3 regions of the Saccharothrix coeruleofusca genome follow, and region 2 is predicted to be linked to each of the others. Evidence: riboswitches for the same ligand, from Rfam matches in the RefSeq annotation. Region 2 holds a riboswitch; each other region holds the start of a gene.
The links. Region 2 has a riboswitch for S-adenosylmethionine ahead of JOF41_RS22525 (aminotransferase class V-fold PLP-dependent enzyme). Riboswitches for the same ligand answer to the same signal wherever they lie in the genome.

Region 1 (5,968 bases), 4.6 Mb from region 2:
GAGGCTGACGTGGCCGAACCCCGGCCAGTCGAGGGCTGTCATCACTCGAACAGCCTAATAGGACATCCGTATTGCTATTCCTTCTGGGAGCGCTACCGGAATCGGCCGTTCAGGTCTGGCGTGAGGCCGCTCACCTGGTCAGGGTGGAGGACCTGGGCGCACCCGATCGCAGGAGGTTGCAGTGTGGCACTCGCGAAAGCGCACGCTGGGCGGCGCGCTGGCGGCACTGGCGTTGGTCAGCACCCTCGCGCAGGCCAGCAGCACGGCCGAACCCGATGACCGGCGGCAGGTCTACCTGGACGCGAGCGCCCCGACCGACCGGCGCGTGGACGACCTCCTGCGGCGGATGACGCTGGAGGAGAAGGCCGGGCAGATGACCCAGATCCGGGTCGGCAAGCTGCGCGGCGACTGCCAGTGGACCAACGGCCCGCTGCGCGAGGACTGCATGAAGGCCGTCCTGGTCGACGCCAAGGTCGGCTCGATCCTGTCCGGCGGCGGCGACGCCCCGATCACCAACACCCCGCGGGCGTGGGCCGAGATGACCAACGCCGTGCAGAAGTACGCGCTGGACAACAACCGGCTCAAGATCCCGGTGCTCTACGGCGCCGACGGCGTGCACGGGCACAACAACGTGCTCACCGCCACCATGTTCCCGCACCAGATCGGCGTGGGCGCCACCTGGAACCCGGCGCTGGCCGAGCAGGTGGGCGCTTCCACCGCCAAGGCGATGCGCGCCACCGGCGCGTTCTGGAACTTCGCACCGGTCTCCGACATCGCCCGCGACACCCGCTGGGGCCGCTACTACGAGACCTACGGCGAGGACCCGGTGCTGGCCGGAATGCTGGCCGCGGCGAACGTGCGGGGCCAGCAGGGCGCCCCGGACGGGACCGCGCGGCTGACCGCCACCGCCAAGCACTTCGCCGGGTACTCCGAGCCCGCCAACGGGCACGACCGGGTGCCCGCCCACCTGCCCGTGCGCTACCTCCAGGACACCGTGCTGCCCGCCTTCCAACCCCAGTTCGACGCGGGCGTGGGCACCGTGATGATCAACTCCGGCGCGGTGAACGGCGTGCCCGTGCACGCCTCCAAGCACATGCTCACCACCCAGCTGCGCGACCGGATGGGCTTCCGCGGCGTCGCGGTCACCGACTGGGAGGACATCCGCTACCTGGTCACCCGCTACCGCGTCGCGGCCGACTACCCCGAAGCCGTCGCGATGGCGGTCAACGCGGGCGTGGACGTGGCCATGGAGCCCTCGGAGGCGGGCGAGTTCACCAAGGGCGTGGTCGACGGCGTGCGCCGCGGCGCGATCAGCGGCAAGCGGGTCGACCAGGCCGTGCGGCGCGTGCTGAAGCTGAAGTTCGACCTCGGCCTGTTCGACAAGCCGTTCGTGGACCCCGCCAAGGCCGACGCGATCGTCAACGGCGCCGACCGCGACCTGGCCCGCCGCGCCGCCGCCGAGGGGGCCGTGCTGCTGCGCAACGAAGGCGTGCTGCCGCTGTCCACCGGGGCGCGCAAGCTCGTGGTGACCGGCGACACCGCCGACTCGGTGCCGCGCCAGCTGGGCGGGTGGACGGTGGGCTGGCAGGGCGTTCCCAACGGTTCGCCGCTGCCGCCCGCGACCACCGTGCTGCAGGGCGTCCGCGCCGCCGCGCCCACCGCCGACGTGGTGAGCGCCCCGACCGCCGCCGACGCGGTGGCCCAGGCGGGCGACGCGGACGCCGTGATCGTCGTGCTGGGCGAGGCCCCCGCCGCCGAGGGCGTCGCCGACACCGAGAACCCCGCGCTGACCGGCGAGCAGCAGGCGCTGGTGGACGCGGTGCGGGGCACCGGCAAGCCGGTGGTCGTGGTGCTGCTCACCGGCAGGCCCCTGGTGCTGGGCGCGGCCGCCGACGCGGGCGCGCTGGTGGCGGGCTGGCTGCCGGGCAGCGAGGGCGGCCACGGCATCGCCGACGTGCTGTTCGGCAAGGTCAACCCCAGCGGCAGGCTGCCCGTGTCGTGGCCGAAGACCGTCGGCGACCAGCCCTTCTCCTACGACCAGCTGCCCGGCCCGAACGGCGGGGAGAGCTCCTCCTACGACCCGGCCTACCCGTTCGGCCACGGCCTGTCCTACACCACCTTCACCACCTCCGCGCCCAGGCTGAAAGCCACCGAGGTGCGCCGCGACGGCCGCGTCGAGGTCACCGTGACCGCGGCCAACACCGGCTCGCGGGCGGGCGAGCTGGTCGTGCCGGTGTACGTGCACCAGCCGGTGAGCAAGGTGCTCGTGCCCGACCAGCGGCTGGTCGGGTTCACCAAGGTCGCCCTGGCCGCGGGCGAGCAGCGCGCGGTGACCGTGGCCTTCGACGTGCGGCGGCTCGCGGTGACGCCGGGGGACGTGGACGCCTCCGGGTCGCGGGAGGTCGCCACTGGTCGCTACGAGGTCGTGGTGGGCGGGGCGCGGGCCGGTTTCACGGTGCGGTGAACTGGCCTGATACTCTTGTCCGCCGTACCGCGCGGCATTCCGCTGTGGAGGAAACCGCCCCTGACCGGGCGGCGCCGACGAGAAGGCGCGGTACGACTCCGAACCGAGGAAAAGGGTGGCTTTCGCGTGGCGAACATCAAGTCCCAGCTCAAGCGGATCAAGACGGCGGAGAAGGCGCGGCTGCGCAACAAGGCCGTCAAGTCCTCGCTGAAGACCGCGATCCGCAAGTTCCGTGAGGCCGCCGAGGCCGGTGACAAGGAGAAGGCCATCGCGCTGGCGCAGGAGGCCTCCCGCAAGCTCGACAAGGCCGCCTCCAAGGGCGTCATCCACGCCAACCAGGCCGCCAACAAGAAGTCGGCCCTGGCCAAGCGCGCCAACCAGCTCTGAGCACCGGCTGCCCAGCAGCCTCCGCGAGCGCCGCTTCCCCACGCGGGAGGCGGCGCTCGCCGCGTTCGGCCCCACCCTCGTCCCGCGAGTCGAACCCTCAGAACCCCCGAGTTCAACGCTCAGAACGGCCACGCCCGTCCCCGGTGTCACCCACCTATGGGCGTGTTGGGCGTGTCGCCCCCGCGAGTCGCGCGTTCCGACACCACGAACTGAGCGTTCGCGCACCCCGACCCGCGCTTTCGCGCCCTGCCCCGCGCTTCCGCGCACCTCGGGTAGTAGTTACCGATCTCCGGACGCCCCTCGGGTAGTACTTGCCCACGCACCAGGGGCGCGCGCGGAGCGCGCGCAGCGGGGGGCCCGCGAGCGCCATCCTTGGCGACCTGTCGCGCGGCGAGCGCCGCTTTAAAACCCCCAACGCTCAGTTCGCGGTGCCCGAACGCTCAAGTCAGGATGTGGGCGGGCGCTGGTGGTCTAGCGGCCGTGGGCGGCGACGATGGCCAGGACGGCGCGCTCCAGCGCGTAACCCGAGTCCGCCGCGACGCCCTTGACGTCGGCGTTCAGCCCGGCCACCACCGACATCGCCCTGGCCAGCCCGTCGCCGTCCCAGCCGCGCGCCTGCCCCTGGGCCTTCTTGACCTTCCACGGCGGCATCCCCAGCTCGCCCGCCAGCTTGAACGGGTCGCCCCGGCCCACCGCGGACACCCGCGCGACCGTGCGCACCGCGTCGGCCAGCGCGTCGGCGACCAGCACGTGCGGCACGCCCAGCTGCATCGCCCAGCGCAGCGCCTCCAGCGCCCCGCCCCGGTCGCCCATGACGGCCTTCTCCGCCACCGCGAACCCGGTCACCTCGGCCCGGCCGCGGTGGTAGCGGCGCACCGCCTCCGCGTCGACCTTCCCGCCGGTGTCCGCGACCAGCTGCGACGCCGCGGCGGCCAGCTCCCGCAGGTCCGACCCGACCGCTTCGATCAGCGCGGCCACCGCCTCCGGGTCGGCCTTGCCGCCCGCCGAGCGGATCTCGTTGCGCACGAACGCTTCCCGCTCCGCGGCCTTGGTGATCTTCGGGCACTCGACCACCCGCGCCCCGGCTTTGCGCAGCGCCGCGGGCAGCTCCTTGGCCGCCTTGCTGCGCCCGCCGCCGGTGTGCACGACGACCAGGGTCACTCCGTCCGCAGGCGCCTTGGCGTAGGCCAGCACCGCGTCGGCGATCTCCTTGCTCACCTCCTGCGCGGCCTCCAGGGCGATCACCCGCCCTTCGGCGAACAGCGACGGGCTGACCAGCTCCGCCAGCTCCGGCGGGGTGAGGTCGGTCACCCGAACGCGGGTGAGGTCCGCCTGCGGGTCGGCCGCCCGCGCGGTCTCCAGCGCCGACCGCACCGCGCGTTCGACCAGCAACTCCTCCTCGCCGACGACCAGGTGCACGGCATCGGGCTGGCTGGCTGCGGTCGCGCTCACGGTCCGATCCTGCCACGTCCGCATGGTGGACTTCGCTGGCCACGGCTCGGGATCGTGTCGTAGCGTGAACGCCACAACCGAATACCGCTCATCCAGAGGGGCAGAGGGATCGGCCCGAAGAAGCCCCGGCAACCCGTCACCAGCGCTCGCGCTGGGCGACCACGGTGCCAATTCCGACCCGCGCAGCGGGAAAGATGAGGAGAACCTCGCGATGACTGCTGTCAGTGCGCCTTCGCCCACCACCTCCTTCGACCTCGGTCCCGCTCGGGCTCTGTCGTGTCGTGAGTGCGGCCACCAGACCCCTCTCGCCGCCGAGTACGCGTGCCTGGAGTGTTTCGGGCCGCTGGAAGTGGCCTACGACTTCGGTCGGATCCGCCGCGAGGACATCGAGGCGGGTCCCCGGTCGATCTGGCGCTACCGCGGCCTGCTCCCCGTGCCCTCCACCGTGACGTCCCACCCCAACACCGAGCCCGGCGGCACCCGCCTGGTCGAGGCCGACCGCCTGGCCAAGGCGCTGGGCGTGCGCAAGGTGTGGGTCAAGGACGACACCGGCAACCCCACCCACTCCTTCAAGGACCGCGTGGTCGGCGTGGCCCTGGCCGCGGCCAGGGAACTCGGCTTCAAGGTGCTGGCCTGCCCCTCCACCGGCAACCTGGCCAACGCCGTGGCCGCCGCGGCGGCCCGCGCGGGCTGGCGGTCGGTCGTGCTCGTGCCCTCCTCCCTGGAACGCGCCAAGATCCTCATGACCGCCGTCTACGACGGCGCGCTGATCACCGTCGACGGCAACTACGACGACGTCAACCGCCTCGCCCAGGAGCTGGCCGCCGAGCACGAGGACTGGGCGTTCGTCAACGTCAACGTCCGGCCCTACTACGCCGAGGGCTCCAAGACCCTCGGCTTCGAGGTGGCCGAGCAGCTGGGCTGGCGCCTGCCCGAGCAGATCGTCATCCCCATCGCCTCGGGCTCCCAGCTGACCAAGGTGGACAAGGCCTTCCGCGAGTTCGCCTCGCTCGGCCTGGTCGAGGACACCCCCTACCGCGTGTTCGGCGCACAGGCGACCGGTTGCTCCCCGGTGGCCACCGCGTACAAGGCGGGCCACGACACGGTCACCCCGGTGCGCCCGGACACCATCGCCCGCTCGCTGGCGATCGGCGCCCCCGCCGACGGCCCCTACGCCCTGGACTCGGTCCGCCGCACCGGCGGGGCCATCGAGGACGTCACCGACGAGGAAGTGGTCGAGGGCATCCGGCTGCTGGCCCGCACCGAGGGCATCTTCGCCGAGACCGCGGGCGGGGTCACCGTGGCGACGGCCAAGAAGCTCATCGAGACCGGGCAGCTCGACCCCGACGCCGAGACCGTCCTGCTGATCACCGGCGACGGCCTCAAGACCCTGGACGCCCTGGGCGACCGGGTCGGCCCCCGCGCCACCGTGCCGCCCAGCGCCGACGCCGTGATCAAGGCCCTCGCCGACTGATCCACCCCCTCACGGCTTGCGCACCGCTGGAGGTGGTGCGCAAGCCCGCAGGGTTGCCCACCGCGATCACAGGGCGATGCTGGACGAGCGCAGCCACCCGCTGCGCGGGAACCTCGCCAGCTCCGGCAGCACGTACGGCCCGACCTGCTCGGTGGTGATGCGCCAGGCGATCACCCGTTGCGGCCACGGCG
Region 2 (5,968 bases):
TGCACCCGGATCTGGTGCGTGCGCCCAGTCTCCAGGTGCACGTCCAGCAGCGACGCGGCCCGGAACGCCTCGACCACCTCGTAGTGGGTGACGCTGGGCTTGCCGTTGGCCATCACCGCGAACTTGTAGTCGTGCTTGGGGTGGCGGTCGATCGGCGCGTCGATGGTGCCGCGGATCGGGTCCGGGTGGCCCTGCACGAGCGCGTGGTAGAGCTTGTCCACCGTGCGCTCCTTGAACGCCTGCTTGAGCACCGAGTAGGCGTGCTCGCTCTTGGCCACCACCATCACGCCGGTGGTGCCCACGTCCAGCCGGTGCACCACGCCCTGCCGCTCGGCCGCGCCCGAGGTGGCGATGCGCACGCCCGCGGCGGCCAGCCCGCCGACCACGGTCGGCCCGGTCCACCCCGGACTGGGGTGCACCGCCACGCCCACCGGCTTGTCGACCACGATCACGTCGTCGTCCTCGTAGAGCACCCCCAGGCCCTCCACCGGCACGGCCTGGACGCTCACCGGCCGCTCCGGCTCAGGCAGGGTGATCTCCAGCCACGCGCCCGCGACCAGCCGGTCGGACTTGCCCGCGGGCTGTCCGTCGAGCACCACGTCGCCGGACTCGGTCAGCGCCGCGACCGCGGTCCGCGACAGGCCAAGCAGCTTGGCCAGGCCCGCGTCGACGCGCATCCCGTCCAGCCCGTCGGGCACGGGCAGGGTTCGGTAGCCGCTCATGCCTTCTTCTCCACCCTGGTGCCGTCGTAGTCGCGCTGGAGCAGGGCCATCAGCACGATCACGCCGCCGCCCACGCAGATCGCCGAGTCGGCGAGGTTGAACACCGGGAAGAAACCGCCCCACGGGTCGAGCACGGAGATGAAGTCCACCACGTGGCCGCGCAGCGGGCCGGGCGCGCGGAACACGCGGTCGACCAGGTTGCCCAGCGCCCCGCCGAGCACCAGGCCCAGCCCGATCGCCCAGCCGACCGACCGCAGCTTGCGGGCGATCCACAGGATGAAGCCGACCACGCCGAACGCGATCAGCGCCAGCACGAACGTCCACCCCTCGGCCATGCCGAAGGCCGCGCCGGGGTTGCGGACCAGCGGCAGGTACAGCAGCCCGCCGAACAGCTCGACCGGCTGCCGCCCCTCCAGCTCGGCGACCGCGACCACCTTGGTGGCGATGTCCAGCGCCAGCACCACCGCGGCGAGGACGCCCAGCAGCAGCACCCGCCTGGGTGGCGGGGCGGGGGCTCCCGGAACTGCCTCGGGTTCGGCGTTGGGCTCAGTGCTCACCGGCCCATTGTCCCGCATCGGGTTCGCGCGACCGCACTCAGACCAGGAACGGCGGCAGCGGCCGGGTGTCCTGGGCGGGCGCCCAGCGGCCGTCCCGCTGGGCGTAGTCGACCCGCGGCCCCTCCAGCACCAGCGACCGCAGCGCCGCCACGAGCCGGTCCACGTGCTCCTCGGTGCTGCCCAGCCCCAGCGACGCGCGCAGCGCCCGCTGCCCGGCGGCCAGCCGGTGCACCGCCACGTGCGCGCAGAACGCGCCGTCGCGCACGCCGATGCCGTGCTCGGCGGACAGCGCGGCGGCCAGGTAGCCCGCGTCCTGCCCGCCGACGACGAAGCTGACCACGCCCACCCGGTCGTGCTCGGCCCCGAACAGCGACAGCTCGCGCACGCCGGGCACGGTGGCCAGGCCCGCCCGCAGCCGCGCCAGCAGGCCGCGCTCGTGCGCGCCGGTGCGCTCCCAGTGCCGCCCCAGCACGTCGCAGGCCACGCCGAGGGCGTGCGCGCCGACCACGTTGGGCGAGCCCGCCTCGTGCCGCTCGGGCACCGCCGACCACGCCACGCCCAGCCGGTCGCCGTGGTCGGTGACCAGCGCGGTCGCGCCGCCGCCGACCAGGTACGGCTCGGCGGCCCGCAGCCAGTCCGCGCGACCGACCAGCGCGCCCGCGCCGAAGGGCGCGTACAGCTTGTGGCCGGACAGCACGGCGTAGTCCACGTCCAGCGCCTTGAGGTCGACCGGCCGGTGCGGGGCCAGCTGGGCGGCGTCGAGCACGACGCGCGCCCCGTGCCGCCGGGCCACCGCGGCCAGCTCGGCCACCGGCCACACCTCACCGGTCACGTTGGACGCGCCGGTCACCACGACCAGTCGCGGCCCCTCGGGGCAGGCGCGCAGCGCCCGGTCCAGCTCCAGCACCGCGCCCGCCGCCGAGGAGGGCGTGCGCAGCCGCCGCACGCCTGGTCCGCGCCACGGCAGCAGCGCGGCGTGGTGGTCGGTGTCGAACAGCACCACCGAGGTGCGCCGGGGCAGGGCTCGGGCCAGCAGGTTCAGCGCGTCGGTGGTGTTGCGGGTGAACACCACCGCGTCGCCCGCCCTGGCGCCGAGGAACCGCCGCACCGCGTCGCGGGCCTGCCCGTAGACGCGGGTGCTGACGTGGGAGGCGAACCCGGCACCCCGGTGCACCGAGGCGTACCAGGGCAGCAGCTCGTCCACCGCGTCGCGGACCTGCTCCAGGCAGGGCGCGGACGCGGCGTGGTCGAGGTTGGCGTACTCGACGAACTGCCCGGTGACCAGGGGGACCTTCAGGTCCGCCCCGACCACGCGGGGCAGGGCGGCGACGGGACGGGGAACGGCGACGGTCACGACGAGCCTCCGGCGGCCTCGGGGGCCCCTGCTCGACAGGAGGCCCGCGCTTGCCCGGCGCACCCCGCGCCGGACCAGGTCCTCACCGGGGGCACCCCACCGCGGTAGGAGGGTTGCCGGCCAGCTAGCCCGGGCTTGTCGCTGGCACTCATGACCTCGCCCACGACGTTAGCGGCGGACCCGCCCGCCGTCGAGCCCCGTCCGGATCATGGGATCTCGCGGCCCGTGTCGCCCTTCCAGCGGGCCAGCCTGCCCGCCCGGTCCACCGCCCGGATGCGCTGCTCGACGGCGGTGCGCACGCCTTCGGTGCACACCACCAGCAGCTGGTCGCGCTCCTGCAGCCGGGTGGTCGACTGCGGGGTGAACCCGCCGCCCTCGCGCACCACCAGGCTCACCGAGGCGCCCACCGGCAGCCGCAGCTCCGACAGGTACACGCCGTGCAGCTTGGACCCGCGCTGGATGCGCACCTGGAGCAGCTCGGCGTTGAACTGGTCCAGCGCCGAGGAGTCGAACTGCACCTCGCTGGCCTCCCCCGAGCGCACCAGCCCCAGCCAGCGGGCCAGCCTGGGCAGGGTGGTGCCCTGCACCAGGGTCAGCAGGATGACCAGCACGAACACCGCGTCGACCAGCTGGTCGGCGCCGGGCACCTGCTGGATGAGCGGGATCAGGGCGAACACGATGGGCACCGCGCCGCGCAGCCCGGACCACGACAGGAACACCTGCTCGCGCCACGGCACCCGGAACGGCGTGGCGGCCACCAGCACCGACAGCGGCCGGGCCACCAGCAGCAGCACCGCGCCCGCGACCAGGGCGGGCACCAGCGCGTGCAGCAGCCGTTCCGGCGAGGCGTACAGGCCCAGAAGCACGAACAGGCCGATCTGGGAGACCCAGCCCAACCCCTCGGCGAAGGACAGCGTGTCCGAGCGGTGCGGCAGCCGGGCGTTGCCCAGCACCACCGCCGCGACGTAGACGGCCAGGAAGCCGGAGGCGTGCGCCAGGTCGCCCGCGGTGTAGGCGAGCAGGCACACCGCGACCGTGGCCAGCGGGTACAGGCCGGTGGCGGGCAGCGCCGCGCGCCGCAGGCCCACGGCGCCCAGCAGGCCCAGCGCCACGCCGATCGCCGCGCCCGCGACCAGCTCGTAGACCATCAGCAGCGGCGCGGTCCAGGTGATCGGGTCCGGCGAGGCCAGCAGCACCACGGCGATGTAGACCGGGGCGTCGTTGATGCCCGACTCCAGCTCCAGCGCGCCGATCAGCCGCCTGCCCACGCCGACCGAGCGCAGCACGCTGAACACCGCGGCCGCGTCGGTGGAGGACAGCACCGCGCCCCACAGCAGCGCGGTGCGCCAGTCCAGGCCCAGCAGGTGGTGCAGGGCCACGCCGGTGACCGCGACGCTGACCCCCACCGACACCGTGGACAGCGCGATGCCCAGGCCGAGCGCGGGTCTGACCGCGGCCCACCGGGTGGTCAGGCCGCCCTCGGTGAGGATCAGCACGAGCGCGGCGGTGCCCAGCGAACGGGTCAGGTCGGCGTCCTCGAACTCGATGCCCAGCACCGACTCGCCCAGCAGCACGCCGATGGCGAGGTAGAGCAGCAGCGAGGGCAGCCCGAGCCTGCTCGACACCCGTACCGCGATGGCGGCCACCAGCAACACCGCCGCACCGATGCCGAGGAAACCCGTGACACCACCCACTCGCCCTCCCCGCTGTCGCCCGGTAGTGGGTGCATTCTTCCTTGACGATCTCGAAGTGGACGAATCGGGCACCGACTCAACCGAGCAGCGCCGCGAGCACCTCCGCGCCGTCGTCGGGGGCCGGGTCGATCACCACGACCTTGTCCCGCCCGCGCTCGCCGGAGGCGATGGCCACGTCCTGCCTGCGCACCCCGAACGCCTTGGCCAGCGCCTTGCGCACGGCCTCGTTGGCCTTGCCCTCGACCGCGGGCGCGGCGACCGCGACCACCAGCGCCCCGTCGCCCCACCGGCCGCCGACCGCGTCCCGCCGGGCTCCCGGCTTCACCCGCACCCCGAACCTCAGTCCCGCCACCGCGTCACCGTACGACGGCGGTCCCACGACGCGACTGCACCGATTCCGTGCCGGGCCGAACGGGTGAGCACCCTGGTCCCGGCGGGGCTCGCGGACACACTCTGGAGCCGTTCCGCGCGGGGTCCCGCACGACGCGCGTGGCCGAGGACGTCCACACCGCCCTCCTCCGGGCGCGGGGCGCGCGACGCGGGAGGGAGCACCATGACCGACGAAGTGGGCCCGCGACTGGAGCAGTTGCCCGCCGAGGCGGTCCCGGAGGACCCGCCCGCCCGCGCGCGGCGGCACGCGGCGCTGCTGACCCAGGCCCGCGCGGGCGACCGCGACGCGCTGAACCGGCTGGTCGCGGAGCTGACGCCGCTGGTGTGGCACGTGGCGCGGAGCAACGGGCTGGACCGCACGAGCGCCGAGGACGTGGCGCAGACGGTGTGGCTGCACTTCCTGCGGCACCTGGAGCGGATCGCCGAGCCGCGCGCGCTGGCGGGCTGGCTGATCGTGACCACGCGGCGGGAGGCCCAGCGGACGTGGCGGGACAGCGGCGGGCGGGCCGTGCTGTCCGGGGACACCGCGCAGGACCTCCCCGACGACCGGTGGCTGCCGGAGGTCGAGGCGCTGCGCGACGAGCGGGACCAGCGGCTGTGGCGGGCCTTCCACGCGCTGCCCCAGCGCTGCCAGGAGTTGCTGCGGTTGACCGTGCTGGCCGGGCGGCCCGAGTACCGCGCGGTGTCCGAGGCGCTGGCCATGCCGCGCGGCAGCATCGGCCCCACCCGCGGCCGGTGCCTGAACTCGCTGCGCCGGCGGCTGGAGGAGGAAGGCGGCGCGTGAGCGGTGGTGCCCGCTCACCGGAGCGGGCACCACCGCGGCCGTCAGAGCCTGGCCACCGCGACCCGGACCTTGACGCCGTCGCCCACGACGCCCACCGAGCCCTCGGCGACCTCGCCGTAGGACACCGCGTCCGCCAGGGTCTCCCCCGCCACGAACTCCTCGAACCCGCGCACGGCGGCGGCCACGTCGTCGGGCAGCTGCACCGTCAGCGCGATCCGGTCGGAGACCTCCAGTCCCGCGTCCTTGCGCGCCTGCTGCACCACCCGGACCAGGTCGCGCGCCACGCCCTCGGCGGCGAGCTCCTCGGTGACGGCGGTGTCGAGCACGACCAGCCCGCCGCCGCCGGGCAGCGCGGCGGTGGCCGCCGGGTCGGTGGCGACCAGGCGCTGCTCGTACTCCTCGGGGAACAGCTCGACCCCGGCCGCCACCACGCGGCCGTCCCGCTCGGTCCAGTCCCCCGCCTTGAC
Region 3 (5,968 bases), 2.4 Mb from region 2:
CATGCCGCCCGCGACCGGGATGCTCTTGCGGATCACCACCCGGACCTTGGGGTCCTCGGGGTCGCGCCCGGTGTGCTCGGCCAGCACCCGCACCGCCCGCCAGGCCAGGTTGGACGGCCCGGTGGGCACCGCGTCGGCGCCCTCGCCGTGCACCTCCACACCGGGGTCGTCGGCGATGGCCACGGTGACCTCGTCGGTCAGCGACAGCGCCTGGAAGATCGTCACGAGGTCGTGGTAGCCGTCAGCGCGCGCGTCGCCCACTGCCAGGTGCAGGTTGACCTTGGCCGGGACGCGGACGGTGACCGGTGGCGGGACTACGGCGAGCACACCCTGAAGCCTACGGCTGTCGCGGGTGCTCGCGCTGCCACCGGTGGCCGAACTCCCGGAACGCGACCGCGCCCGCGAGCGCCGCCCGAAGGGGTCGGGCGGTGCTCGCGGGCGCGGTCGGGTGGGGTCAGACGGCCAGGACGGAACCGGCGAAGGTGTCCTTGATGTAGTCCTTGACCTGCTGCGACTGCAGCAGCGCCAGCAGGTCCTTGATCCGCTGGTCGTCCTTGAGCTCGGCGCGAGTGACCAGGCCGTTGGCGTTGGGGTTGCCCTCGGCCTTCTCCAGCGCCAACGCGTCGTCGGCGGGCTTCAACCCGGCGTCGATGGCGTAGTTGCCGTTGACCACCGCCGCGTCGGTGTCCTCCAGCGACCGGGGCAGCTGGGCCGCCTCCAGCTCGACGAACCGCAGGTTCTTCGGGTTCTCCGCGATGTCGCGGATGGTGGCGGTCTTCTCCGCGCCCTCCTTGATCTTGATCAGGCCGTTGTCCTGGAGCAGCTTGAGCCCGCGGGCCTCGTTGGTGGCGTCGTTGGCGACGGCGACCTGGGCGCCGTCGGGCAGGTCGGCCAGCGACTTGTGCTTGTTGGAGTACACGCCCAGCGGCTCGACGTGCACCGGGCCGATCCACTCCAGCTGGGCGCCGCTCTCGCTCTTGAAGGTGTCCAGGTAGGGCACGGTCTGGAAGTAGTTCGCGTCCAGCGAGCCGTCCACCAGCGCGGTGTTGGGCTGCACGTAGTCGGTGAACTCGACGACCTCGATCTTGAGGTTCTTCTCCGCCGCGAGGTTGTCGGCGACGTAGCGCAGGACCTGGGCGTGGGGCACCGGGCTGACGCCCACCTTCAGCGGCGCGTCGGGGTTGCCCGCCGCGCCGTTGTCGCCGCTCCCGCAGCCTGCCGCGAGCAGCACAGCGCCGAGGAGGGCAGCACGAATACGCATGGTGTTCCTTAACTACGGGGTGGGTCCGGATCAGACGGAGGCGTGCCTGCGGCGGTCGACAGCGCGCGCGGCACGGTTGAAGGCGAACTGGATGAGCGTGGCGATGACCGCCAGCACCGCGACCGTGCTCCACAGCACCCGGTCGTCGAAGCGCTGGTAGCCCAGCCGCACGGCGAGGTCGCCGAGACCGCCGCCGCCGAGCACCCCGGCCATCGCCGAGTACCCGAGCAGGGCGATCGCGGTCACGCCGATGGCGTTGATCAGCGCGGGCAGCGACTCGCGCAGCAGCACGCTGCGGACGATGCGCGTGGTCGTGGCGCCGGTCGTGACCGCGGCCTCCACCACCGAGACGTGCACCTCGCTCAGCACGTTCTGCACCAGCCTGCCGACGAACGGGATCGCGCCCACCGACAGCGGCACGATCGCCGCGGTCGGCCCGATGGACTGGCCGATGACCAGCCGGGTGAGCGAGGTCAGCAGGACGAGCAGGACCAGGAACGGCATGGCGCGGCCGAGGTCGACCACGAAGCCGAGCAGCTTGTGCAGCAGCGGCCTGGGCCGCAGCCCACCGGGGGCGGTGAGCTGCAGCCAGACGCCGACGGGGATGCCGAGCAAGGTCGCGATCAGGGTGGAGACGGCCACCATGTACAACGTCTCGCCGGTCGCGGTGACGAGGTAGTCGAACACGGTGGACCAGGGTGTTGCCTTCCTCACGCAGCTACTCCCTGCGGACCCGTCGGCGTGCGGCGCACGGCGCCGCCCGCCTCGGTGATCCACTCCAGCGCCGAGTCGGCGCGCTCGCCGTTGAGGCCGACGCGGAACCGCGCGACCGGGGTCTCGCCGAGCCTGGTCAGGCCGCCGCCGAGCAGGTTCAGCTCCACGCCGAAGCGGCTGGTGGCCTCGGGCAGCAGCGCGCCCACGGCGGCGAAGCCGACCAGCACCACGTCGGCCACCCGGTCGTAGGAGCGCTCGACCGCCGGGTTCTGGTCCACGGCGGGCAGCAGCGAGGCGGCGGTCCGGCTGGCCGCGTCGGAGACCAGGTCGAGCACCTTGCCGTGCTCCACGACCCTGCCGCCCTCCAGCACCGCCACGTCGTCGCAGATGCGGCGGACCACGCCCATGTCGTGGGTCACCACCAGGACGGTCACGCCCAGCTCGGCGCGGGCCCGGTCCAGCACGGTCAGCACGGAGCCGGTGGTCTCGGGGTCCAGCGCGGAGGTCGGCTCGTCGGCCAGCAGCACCGACGGGCTGGCGGCGAGCGCGCGGGCGACCGCGACGCGCTGGCGCTGGCCGCCGGAGAGCTGGTCGGGGTAGGAGCCCGCCTTGTCGGTCAGGCCGACCAGGTCCAGCAGCTCGGCCACGCGGGTGCGGCGCTGCGGCCCCGGCACGCCCGCGGACTCCAGCGGCAGCGCCACGTTGCCCGCGGCGGTGCGCTGGCGCAGCAGCGAATCCCCTTGCGGCACAACGCCGATCTGCCTGCGGGCGGCGCGCAGCGCGGACCCGCCCAGCGACACCAGGTCGGTGCCGTCGACGCGGATCGCGCCGCTGTCGGGGCGCTCCAGCAGCGCGACGCAGCGGGCCAGGGTGGACTTGCCCGCCCCGGAGGGGCCGACGACGCCGAGCACCGTTCCGGCGGCGACGTCCAGGTTCACGCCGTCCAGCGCGCGAACCTGACCGGTACTGCCGGGGAAGGTCTTGGTGAGGTTTTCGACTGTGATCACGTTTTCGCTCCACGACTGCGCGCGGCAGCGCGCGCTCGTGGCGCGCGCGACCGAGATCTGCTGCTGAAGGGGTGTCCGCAGAGGACGGCGAGGATTGCCTGGTGCCGCTGGTGCCGCTAGGCGAGGGAGCCGCGACAGCCCGTGGCAGTGCGACGGCCGTGGTCGACGACTCGCCTGCGTGTGAGCATTCGCGTCCTGGGCACGTGATCCTCCATCGATCCTGGCTGAAGCACCTGCCCCATGGGGGGTGGTTGCTGCGGCGTCGTGGAGCCAGGTCTCTCGGCCGCTCGGGATGGCAGCACGAGTACACCCGACGACCCGAGGTTGACGCAAGCCTGTAAACGGATCGTTCGACAAATCACACAGATGGCCGAAGGATCACCGGCTATCGAGTGGCAGCGGCTTCGGCTATCCGGATGAAGTCGTGAACTCCCAACTGCTCGCCGCGAGCGCCCGGATCGACCCCGGCGGCCAGCAGCAGCCGCTCCGCCTCGGCGGGCGACCCCGCCCAGCCCGCCAGCGCGCCGCGCAGCGTCTTGCGGCGCTGCGCGAAAGCCGCGTCCACCAACGGGAACAGCACGTTCCGGTCCACAGTGGACAGTGGCTCGGGGTGCCGCCGGAAGGCCACCAGCGCGGAGTCCACGTTGGGCACCGGCCAGAACACCGAGCGCGACACCGGCCCGGCCCGGTGCGCGTCGGCGTACCAGGCCAGCTTCACGCTGGGCACCCCGTAGACCTTGCCACCGGGGCCCGCGGCCATCCGGTCGGCCACTTCGGCCTGCACCATCACCAGGCCGGTGCGCAGCGAGGGCAGCTCGGCCAGCAGGTGCAGCACCACGGGCACGGCCACGTTGTAGGGCAGGTTCGCGACCAGGGCGGTCGGCGCGACCGGCAGCTGCCCGGCGGTGACGCGCAGCGCGTCCGCCGGGACCACGGACAGCCGGTCGGCCAGTTCGGGGGCGCGCTCGGCGACGGTGGCGGGCAGGCGGTCGGCGAGCACCGGGTCGATCTCCACCGCGACCAGCGCCCGGCACGAGGGCAGCAGGGCCAGGGTCAGCGAGCCCAGGCCCGGCCCGACCTCCAGCACCACGTCGTCGGCGGTCAGCTCGGCGGAGGCGACGATGCGGCGGACCGTGTTCGGGTCGTGCACGAAGTTCTGCCCCAGCTTCTTGGTGGGGCGGATGTCCAGCTCGGCCGCCAGCCGCCGCACGTCGGCCGGGCCGAGCAGCGCGCTGCCCGCCTGGGGGGTTCCGGTCACCACCGCATTCTCCCCTCCCCTCCCGCGAGCCGAACGCCCCGGCCCCCTCCTACGCCTGCAAGTACTACCCGACCCGCTCCATCGAGCGCATAACTACTACCCGACGACCGACGGTCACGGAGCCGGGTAGTAGTTACCGGCCCACTGCGGGGCGTCGGGTAGTACTTGCAGACGCGGGGAAGGCGACCGCCGCGTCCCGGAGGTGGGACGCGGCGGAGGTGGGACGCGGCGGAGGTGGGACGCGGCGGAGGTGGGACGCGGCGGAGGTGGGACGCGGCGGAGGTGGGACGCGGCGGTGGGGGAAGCCCAGGGGTTACGGCAGGCCGAGCTTGGCGCGGCAGCCGGGCCAAGCCGAGTAGGTGCCGCCGCGGCCGTCGCGGAGCTTGGTCGCGACGGCGATCTGCTGCTCGCGGGTGGCCTGGTGCGGGTACGCGGCGTACTGGCTGCCGCCGTAGGCGTCCCAGGTGCTCTTGTTGAACTGCAGGCCGCCGTAGTAGCCGTTGCCGGTGTTGATGGCCCAGTTGCCGCCCGCCTCGCACTGCGCGAGCCGGTCCCAGACCGCGCCGTCGGGCGGGACCTTGGTGCCGACCTTGACCTTCTTGGCCTTCGGCTCCTTGGTGACCTTGGTGCCCAGCTGCTCGCGGGCGACTTCCTTGCCGTTCTTCATCGTGACGCGGTAAGTGACGATCTTCTCGCCCGCCTCACCCGCCTCGACGACCTGCTTCTCGCCCTTCATCATCGAGGCGTCGGGCACCTCTTCGACGGGCGGGGCGATGGCCTCGGTCGCGTTGACCACCGAGACTCCGGTGCGGCTGATGTGCACCTCGGCGCCGTTGGTGATGCGCAGGTCCAGCGCCGTCTCGACCTTGTCCTCGGCGCCGAGGTTGAGGTTCTCCTTCTCGACCAGCTCGCGGACGTCCAGCGCGGTGGTCCGGATCTGCCGGGGGGCCTGGCCGCCGTCGAAGAGCGTGATCGTCTTGAGGCTCTTGACCTCCAGCGACATGCCTTCGAGCGGGACGTCCTGGCCGCGGTCGACGGAGACCCACGCGCCCTCGTCGTTGACCTGGAGCTGGTCCAGCGCCTCGCCGACGGTGACCGAGCGGACCCAGCCCTCGCGCTGCTCGCCGTCGACGGTCATCTTGACCTGGCGACCGCGGTCGAGGGTGATCTTGCCGCCGTCGCTGACCTTGGCCTGCGGGGAGGGGCTGAGCGCGTCGTGCTCGCCGACGGTGATGCCCTCGTCGGCCAGCACCTCGCCGACGGTGGACTCGTACGTGCGGACCGTCTTGGCCTCGCCGTCGATGTCCACGGTGACCGACTTGTCCATGGCGATGGCGGTGGCGCCGCCGCCGGAGACGGTCACCAGGATGGTCGCCACGGCGGCCTTGAGGAAGCGCCGCTTCCACTTCCCGGCGGCCTCGACCAGCGCGGCGGGCGGGGCGTCGGGCCGCTCGGCGGCGTCCGCGCTCGCGACCCGGTCCTGGGAGACCTCGTCGGGCAGGATGATCGGCGGCAGGAGCGTGGTCTCGGCGTTGATCAGCCGGATCAGCTCGTCGACGTCGAGGTTGGCGTTGGCCAGCAGCTCGTCGGCCTCGGGGCCCAGCACGTCCATCACGTCGTCGGGCGTGATGGCGAACACCGAGGTGTCCCAGTCCTCGACCGGCCGCTCCATGGTGGCGACCGCACCCGGCTGGACCGGGGTAAACCAATCGGTGTCCTCGTTGAACG

Region 1: it holds a riboswitch for S-adenosylmethionine, as region 2 does, so the genes downstream of both, thrC (threonine synthase) here and JOF41_RS22525 (aminotransferase class V-fold PLP-dependent enzyme) in region 2, are expected to answer to the same signal.
Region 3: it holds a riboswitch for S-adenosylmethionine, as region 2 does, so the genes downstream of both, JOF41_RS34555 (methionine ABC transporter ATP-binding protein) here and JOF41_RS22525 (aminotransferase class V-fold PLP-dependent enzyme) in region 2, are expected to answer to the same signal.

What each region holds. Positions count from the first base shown of each region.
Region 1 is NZ_JAGINV010000001.1:422,740-428,707, reverse strand. It holds gene JOF41_RS02065 (sulfite exporter TauE/SafE family protein) at 1-42, opposite strand, end outside; gene JOF41_RS02060 (glycoside hydrolase family 3 N-terminal domain-containing protein) at 182-2,464, shown strand; gene rpsT (30S ribosomal protein S20) at 2,591-2,851, shown strand; gene holA (DNA polymerase III subunit delta) at 3,323-4,303, opposite strand; SAM riboswitch class I at 4,389-4,504, shown strand; gene thrC (threonine synthase) at 4,515-5,777, shown strand; gene JOF41_RS02040 (hypothetical protein) at 5,844-5,968, opposite strand, start outside.
Region 2 is NZ_JAGINV010000001.1:5,041,922-5,047,889, forward strand. It holds gene JOF41_RS22515 (RluA family pseudouridine synthase) at 1-722, opposite strand, end outside; gene lspA (signal peptidase II) at 719-1,297, opposite strand; gene JOF41_RS22525 (aminotransferase class V-fold PLP-dependent enzyme) at 1,317-2,633, opposite strand; SAM riboswitch class IV at 2,675-2,789, opposite strand; gene JOF41_RS22530 (potassium/proton antiporter) at 2,840-4,327, opposite strand; gene JOF41_RS22535 (DUF167 domain-containing protein) at 4,404-4,679, opposite strand; gene JOF41_RS22540 (RNA polymerase sigma factor) at 4,881-5,501, shown strand; gene ileS (isoleucine--tRNA ligase) at 5,543-5,968, opposite strand, start outside.
Region 3 is NZ_JAGINV010000001.1:7,415,735-7,421,702, reverse strand. It holds gene JOF41_RS34570 (4-(cytidine 5'-diphospho)-2-C-methyl-D-erythritol kinase) at 1-327, opposite strand, end outside; gene JOF41_RS34565 (MetQ/NlpA family ABC transporter substrate-binding protein) at 455-1,261, opposite strand; gene JOF41_RS34560 (methionine ABC transporter permease) at 1,292-1,975, opposite strand; gene JOF41_RS34555 (methionine ABC transporter ATP-binding protein) at 1,972-2,982, opposite strand; SAM riboswitch class I at 3,191-3,281, opposite strand; gene rsmA (16S rRNA (adenine(1518)-N(6)/adenine(1519)-N(6))-dimethyltransferase RsmA) at 3,368-4,240, opposite strand; gene JOF41_RS34545 (resuscitation-promoting factor) at 4,554-5,968, opposite strand, start outside.